Regions from separate parts of the Halomonas sp. Cn5-12 genome, predicted to be linked through region 3. Evidence: predicted binding sites of a transcription regulator. Region 3 holds the regulator's gene; each other region holds the start of a gene.

Region 1 (2,268 bases), on a different contig from region 3:
CGCCAAGGCCGGCATGGCGATTCCAAACATAAGACAGATGGCAAAGAAAAAGCTGAATAGCGGTTTCATTGGGCAATCTCCAGTTTTATCGGGGAGGGAGTGGTGGTTTGAGGGTTGGGTTCGGTGGTCTCAGCGGCGTCGGTCACAGCTCCGCGCGTGCCGTGGTAGATCTCGTTCAGGTGGCGTTGCTGTAACTGTGAGGGGGCCGCATCGAAAACGATTTGGGCATTCGCTAACCCGATAATGCGGTCAGCAAACCGCTGGGCATACTCCAGCTGGTGCAGTGAAATAATGGCGGTAATACCATCCTCACGGCATATATCTCGCAGTAGCGTTAGCACTCGCTCAGAGGTTGCCGGGTCAAGGCTGGCCACTGGCTCGTCCGCCAATATCATGGCGGGCTGCTGCGCCAAGGCACGCGCAATGCCCACCCGCTGTTGCTGCCCGCCGGAGAGTTGATCGACCCGGGTAAGCGCTTTCTCGGCCATGCCTACGCGGTCCAGGCAGTGCAGAGCAAGCGCCTGTTCCTGCCTGGGTAGCGGAAACAAACTGCGCCAGGTGCTGTGGTAAGCAAGCCGACCGGTCAGCACATTCTGGAGCGCCGTATGGCGTTCAATGAGCTGATGGTGCTGGAAAACCATGGCGGTTTTGCACCGATGGCGGCGTACCGTAGACCGGGTTTCGAGCGCACCTAGCTCGGCCGAGATCACTTTGCCAGTGCTGGGCCGCACCAAGTGGTTGAGAGAACGCAGTAACGTCGATTTACCCGCACCGGAAAGGCCGAGTAGTACCGTAAACTCCCCTTTGTGGAAATCGACGGTGGTGGGGCGGAGTGCGAGGACATTCCCAGGATATGTCACCCCCATTTTCTCGATGCGGAGCATTAAGTCAGAGGATTGAATAGGCTCCATTGGATCACCTTCTGCAATGTATAAGCTCACTTTATTGTGACTTACAATGCAACGGTAGCCCGCCTAAGTGACAAAGCTGTGTCGTTCAGGTGATAAGTTAATGACTATCCAAGGAGCGCAGGTAGCCAGTCAAACGGCTCAGATAACGCTTCTCTAGACCAATATCGTCACAAAACGAGGCCCACCAAGGCTGGGCGTACCGATCCGATATTCTGCTCTATTCGTTTGTTAATGGAGATAACCACAACGTTTAACCAAGCTGAGCCTCAATCGCGGCTTTATCAATGACCGACCAGACCTCCCTAATCTTGCCATCGCTAAACAGGTAGAACGCGTTTTCGCAAAACGTCACGTTTTTGCCATCCACCGCAAGGCCAAGGAAGCTACCTTTGGGTGTGACATCGAATCGCAACCTGCACGCGACATGGGGTGAATCAACGGCCAAAAGCTCAATGTTAAAGTGAAGATCCGGTATCTGCTCGTAATCGGCTTCCAGCATGGCGCGATAACCATCAAGCCCTAGGCGCCTGCCGTTGTGGTGGACATCGTCATGCACGAACTGGTCAAGGTTCGTCCAGTCTTGATTATTGAGGCAGGTGATGTAATCACGGTAGGTTGCTTCCAGGTCACGTTTGTTCATCCTGGTTCTCCTTTCTTGGGCAGGCGTGAAGGCATTCGCCAAGGGTATACAGGCTCAGTATCATAAGCAGCCTAAACCAAACCACAGAAGTCATCATTCATGTCGTGCCCACCTTGCCCCCATTGCCAATCCGAATTCGTCTATCAGGATCAAAGCCTGTTCATCTGCCCCGAATGCGCTCACGAATGGAACCCTTCTGAGGCTGAGGCAGAAGAGACCGTGACGGTAAAAGATGCCCACGGCACCCTGTTAGCGGAAGGCGACAAGGTAACGATGATCAAAGACCTCAAGGTCAAAGGCAGCTCATTGGTACTCAAGGTGGGCACCAAAGCGGTTATCAAGCGGCTCTTGGATAGCAAGAATCACCAACTGGACTGCAAGGTCGACGGCGTCGGCGACATGATGGTGACGGCCCATTTTGTGAAGAAGGCCTGCAGGAGCCAGTAGGCATCAGTAGCATTTGTTGGGATAGTGGCAGTTATAGGTATTAAGTATTTAAGCCGTGAGTTGGATTCCTGGGCCCAGGCTCAAGCAGATAGCGGAGGCAATCAAAAATATTTAAAAGGACACGCGATGTATTTGCAGAAAATGGCATAAACCGCAACATTCACGGTAACCCAAGGTAACCTATAAAAGTATTTTCTACGTACCTAAAAAAGGTAGTCACCATGTCAGCCACGATGAGCAAAGATGACGCGCACAAGCTAATTGAGCAAC
Region 2 (2,268 bases), on a different contig from region 3:
GTTAGCCGACGGTATCGTGAGCCATAACTCGGGAGCGATCGAGCAGGATGCTGACGTCATTGCCTTCGTTTACCGGGATGAGGTGTATAACCCGGATAACCCTGACAACCAGGGGATTGCGGAGCTGATCATCGGTAAGCAGCGTAACGGGCCGATTGGCACGGTGCACATGGCCTTTATTGGTAAATACACGCGCTTTGAGGACTTGGCTCCCGATAGCTACGGCGAAGCGTTTGGCGATTAACTTGAGCGACATGAGGGAGAACGTATAATGCGCACCCTCATGAGCAGTTCGCCTCGAGCAGATAGAGAGACAGGAGTAACAAATGGCAGGTGGTTTTAGGCGCGGTAACCGCAAACGTCTTCCTAAGTTGGAAGGCCGCGGTGAACTCCAGTCGCTAGAGCGCGAGGGGCCTTTTAAAGAGTGGCTGGGCATGCCCGACCTTTATCGCTACTTTCTGGTAGTGGAGGGAGAGAAGTACAGCTACCAAACGGAAGATGCTGAACTTCCCGTCGCGGTCGGCGACAAAGTAGTGTTTCGGTACAAAGAGACCAAAGGCGGTAATTGGATTGATCGTAACTCGCTGGGTAAGGCGATTGACCCGTCCGAGTATCAGTAAATCGACCATAAGTTGACGAGTTGGTCAGGAACTCTTTTCTGTTATTGCCCTCTTAGGCAGTTAGTGCCAAGGTAATATTATTGTCATGGGGTCGCGTCATGCTGTGCTCCATGACGATGACCAATAACAGGAGGGAACCATGGAACTGAAAGCGCTCAAACAGTTCGTCGCAAGTCACGACAACTTTGAAATTCGGGTGATTACCCATTCGGGAAGCCGCTTCTACCAAGTAGAGCTAGAAGATGTAGAAGGCGAACGCCATATGCTGATGCAACGTAATAAGCCGATGCTGTTCCGTTCATTAGATGACGTTTATCTGGAGCTAAAACGTGCAGGCATCCATCGCGCTTACCTGGTGCAACATGTGCCGCAGGATGAAGTGATTGGTCACGACGCCCATTACAGCTCGCCGCTGACCTCGCGTATGCCGCTAGTTTTTTAATCACTGGTTAACGTAACGGTTTAACCTAACGCTTTTCCCACCACAGTCCCAGCCGGATACGGCGTCGGGCAAAAAAACGGTAGCCTGCATCCATCATGCTTCGCAGGCCCGGTAAGCAAGAAAGTCTTACCACCCGCCGGTAGCCCAACACCGCATACAGGGCCCGGCTGGCGTCCATGCCGATAAACCATCTCCCCTGATTATCCTGCCGGTTTTATGCAGGTGATGTGGCACGTAGCGTGCTTCTTCAGCCACTTCGCATAGCGCAACCACCGCATTGGAAGGCGCGTCGCAAAGCGTTGGAAGCGTCAGCGTGAGCTGATCACCCAATACGAGCAGTAACGGCTTAGACATGAGTTAGCCTGAGGTTATACAAATAGTGTTGATAGTATAACTTTATGCCGCGACTTTGCCGAAAAGTGTTAAGATTTTGCCCATTATGTACTGCACCTAAGGAGTGAGCGAGATGGCCGATAGCGTTGTAAAGGATCAACCCGGTGAGGGGCGTTTAACTCATGCGCCCAGCAGTCACCCTGCGGTTCCCCGCGCCAAGGTGGGCGTAGTTCTGGCCAACCTGGGAACACCCGATGCCACCGACTACTGGTCCATGCGCCGCTATCTCAGCGAGTTCTTATCCGATAAACGGGTTGTGGATTACGCTGGTTGGAAATGGCAGCCGCTGCTGCAGCTGATCATTCTCACCAAGCGGCCTTTTTCATCTGGCCATGCGTATAAAAGTATTTGGAATAATGAGAAGAATGAAAGCCCGCTGCTAACCATCACGCGTTCCCAAACGGAAAAAATGACCGAGCGCTTAACGGCGTTGTATGGCGATGATGTAGAAGTTGATTTCTGCATGCGCTACGGCAACCCCTCCACCGATAGCGTGCTAAAGCGTATGAAAGAGAAGGGCTGCGAGCGCATTGTGTTCTTCCCGCTTTACCCGCAATACGGCTCGCCCACCACCGCGACGGCGAATGATCAGGCGTTTCGCGCGCTGATGAAGATGAAGTGGCAGCCCTATATTCGCACCGTGCCCGCTTATTTTGAGCATCCTGCCTATATCCAGGCGCTGGCGAATTCGGTACAGGAAGCTTATGACGGGTTTGAGAGCCGCCCGACCAAGTTAGTTGCCAGCTATCACGGGGTGCCTGAGCGTTATTTAATGGAAGGCGACCCCTATCACTGCCAATGCCAGAAAACCAC
Region 3 (2,268 bases):
CTTTATTTTAGTGCTGCTGACCAACTGGTTTACCGTGCTGCTCTCGCTTGGGGGTGTGCTGCTGGCATTTATTTATCCGTTTATGAAACGCTACACACACTTTCCTCAGGTGGTGCTCGGGGCGGCTTTCTCCTGGGCGATCCCAATGGCGTTTGGCGCGGTACTGGGGCATGTGCCGCTGGAAGGCTGGCTGCTATTTAGCGCTAACCTGCTGTGGACGGTGGCTTACGATACCCAATACGCCATGGTGGATCGTGACGATGATCTGAAAATCGGCATTAAATCCACCGCGGTGCTGTTTGGCAGCGCCGACCGTTTCATCATTGGCCTGCTGCAGCTTGCTACGCTGGCGTTGCTTACCTGGGTGGGGTTGCGGGTTGGGTTAGGCGGTTTTTTCTGGCTGGGCTTGGTAGGCATGGCAGCGACGTTTGCTCATCAGCAGCGGTTAATTTTTCACTGTGACCGCGACCGCTGCTTCCAGGCGTTTCTGAATAACCACTGGTCAGGGCTCTTGGTATTTGCCGGAATTGTTCTGAGCTGGTGGCCTGCAGCTGGCTAATTATGCTGGGTGTCATAGAATTGTCATTAAGTCATGGTGTCATCGTCACAGACATGTCATTGAACTGTTTTGTATAAACGAGTTTTCATAGAACACCGTGAGGCCCTGGATGACCGCCAAGACCGTACTGATTGTCGATGACGAGGCACCCATTCGCGAGATGATCGCTGTGGCGCTGGAAATGGCTGACTATCGCGTGCTTGAAGCGGACAACGCCCAGGATGCCCATGCGATGGTCGTTGACCACCAGCCCGACCTGCTGCTGCTGGACTGGATGATGCCGGGCACCAGCGGCATCGAGCTGGCCCGTCGTCTCAAGCGCGAAGAGGCCACCGCTGAGCTGCCAATTATTATGCTGACCGCCAAAGGCGAAGAGGATAATAAAATTCAGGGCCTGGAGGCGGGGGCGGATGACTACATCACCAAGCCGTTTTCCCCCCGCGAGTTGGTGGCTCGTCTTAAAGCCGTGCTGCGCCGGGCGACCCCGCGCGGTGTGGAAGACCCCATCGAAATCAATGGATTGCTGCTGGACCCTGTGAGCCATCGCGTCAGCGCCCATGGCAAAGCGCTGGAGATGGGCCCTACCGAGTACCGCTTACTGCAATTCTTTATGACTCACCAAGAGCGCGCCTATACCCGTAGCCAGCTGCTTGATCAGGTGTGGGGCGGTAATGTGTATGTAGAAGAGCGCACGGTGGATGTGCATATTCGCCGGTTGCGCAAAGCGCTAGGTGAAGCGCATCAGAATCTGATTCAAACAGTGCGGGGCACTGGGTATCGTTTCTCTGCTCGGGTGTAATCGTGCGTTTGTGGAGCCGTGAACTGTGGCGAATTATCTGGCTGGCTTTCCTAGGGATGTGCCTGGGATGGCTGCTAGGTTACCCCGGTTTCGGGTTAGCTGCGGGTCTAACGCTCTGTTTGGTGTATCAACTCCGCCAGCTTAGGGCGCTGTTCAAGTGGCTAACGCTCAACCCGCACGATGAGCCTCCTGCGGCAACTGGCATGTGGGGCGAGCTATTCGATCGCCTTTACCGTTACCAAAAAAGCCAACGCATTACCCAAAGCCGGTTGCGAGCAACCCTCGCGCGTATTCAAGAATCCTCGGAAGCGATGCGTGATAGCGTCGTGATGCTGGATCGCCACGGTGATTTAGAGTGGTGGAACAGTGCCGCCACCGACATGCTAGGCCTACAAACCGCCCATGACCGCGGTCAGCACATTACTAACCTGCTGCGCGACCCGCGTTTCATCAGCTACTTTAATGCCCGTGAGTACAGCGAGCCGCTCACGCTCACCTCGCCCATTGATGAGCGTCGCATTCTGCAGTATCAAATCACGCTCTATGGTGATGACGAGCGCTTGGTTATGGCGCGGGATATTACCCGCTTGCATCGCCTAGAGCAGATGCGCCGCGACTTCGTCGCTAACGTTTCCCATGAGCTGCGCACCCCACTCACCGTTCTTTCCGGCTATCTGGAAACCTATGGCGATCTTAAAGAGATGCTGCCACCGCGCCTGAGTAAAGGCATTGGTCAGATGGAAGAGCAGACCAAGCGTATGCAGAGCTTGGTGAATGATCTACTGCTTTTGTCACGCCTGGAGATTGACCGAGGCGGCGAAGATCATCAGCCGCTTGAGGTTGGGTCGATGCTTGAGAGCATTCGCCGGGATGCGCTGGCGCTCTCGAACCAGCAGCATAGCGTTCAGGT

The links. The regulator PhoB, encoded in region 3, activates phosphate uptake and scavenging genes when phosphate is short. The targets are predictions, from matches to a motif close to TGTCATANNNNTGTCANA.
Region 1: phnC (phosphonate ABC transporter ATP-binding protein) is a predicted target of PhoB. The motif match lies at 1,000-1,017, and genes of this name have one in related genera.
Region 2: L1249_RS14090 (DUF6482 family protein) is a predicted target of PhoB. The motif match lies at 691-708, and genes of this name have one in related genera.

What each region holds. Positions count from the first base shown of each region.
Region 1 covers NZ_JAKGAY010000004.1:47,001-49,268, reverse strand. Annotated here, with positions in the region: gene phnD (phosphate/phosphite/phosphonate ABC transporter substrate-binding protein) at 1-69, opposite strand, end outside; gene phnC (phosphonate ABC transporter ATP-binding protein) at 66-911, opposite strand; gene L1249_RS03745 (ester cyclase) at 1,162-1,551, opposite strand; gene L1249_RS03740 (zinc ribbon domain-containing protein YjdM) at 1,651-1,998, shown strand.
Region 2 covers NZ_JAKGAY010000030.1:29,122-31,389, forward strand. Annotated here, with positions in the region: gene L1249_RS14080 (replicative DNA helicase) at 1-244, shown strand, start outside; gene L1249_RS14085 (hypothetical protein) at 327-620, shown strand; gene L1249_RS14090 (DUF6482 family protein) at 760-1,062, shown strand; partial or broken gene L1249_RS14095 (DCC1-like thiol-disulfide oxidoreductase family protein) at 1,088-1,270, opposite strand; partial or broken gene L1249_RS14100 (cryptochrome/photolyase family protein) at 1,270-1,416, opposite strand; gene hemH (ferrochelatase) at 1,529-2,268, shown strand, end outside.
Region 3 covers NZ_JAKGAY010000052.1:1,367-3,634, reverse strand. Annotated here, with positions in the region: gene ubiA (4-hydroxybenzoate octaprenyltransferase) at 1-559, shown strand, start outside; gene phoB (phosphate regulon transcriptional regulator PhoB) at 669-1,358, shown strand; gene phoR (phosphate regulon sensor histidine kinase PhoR) at 1,361-2,268, shown strand, end outside.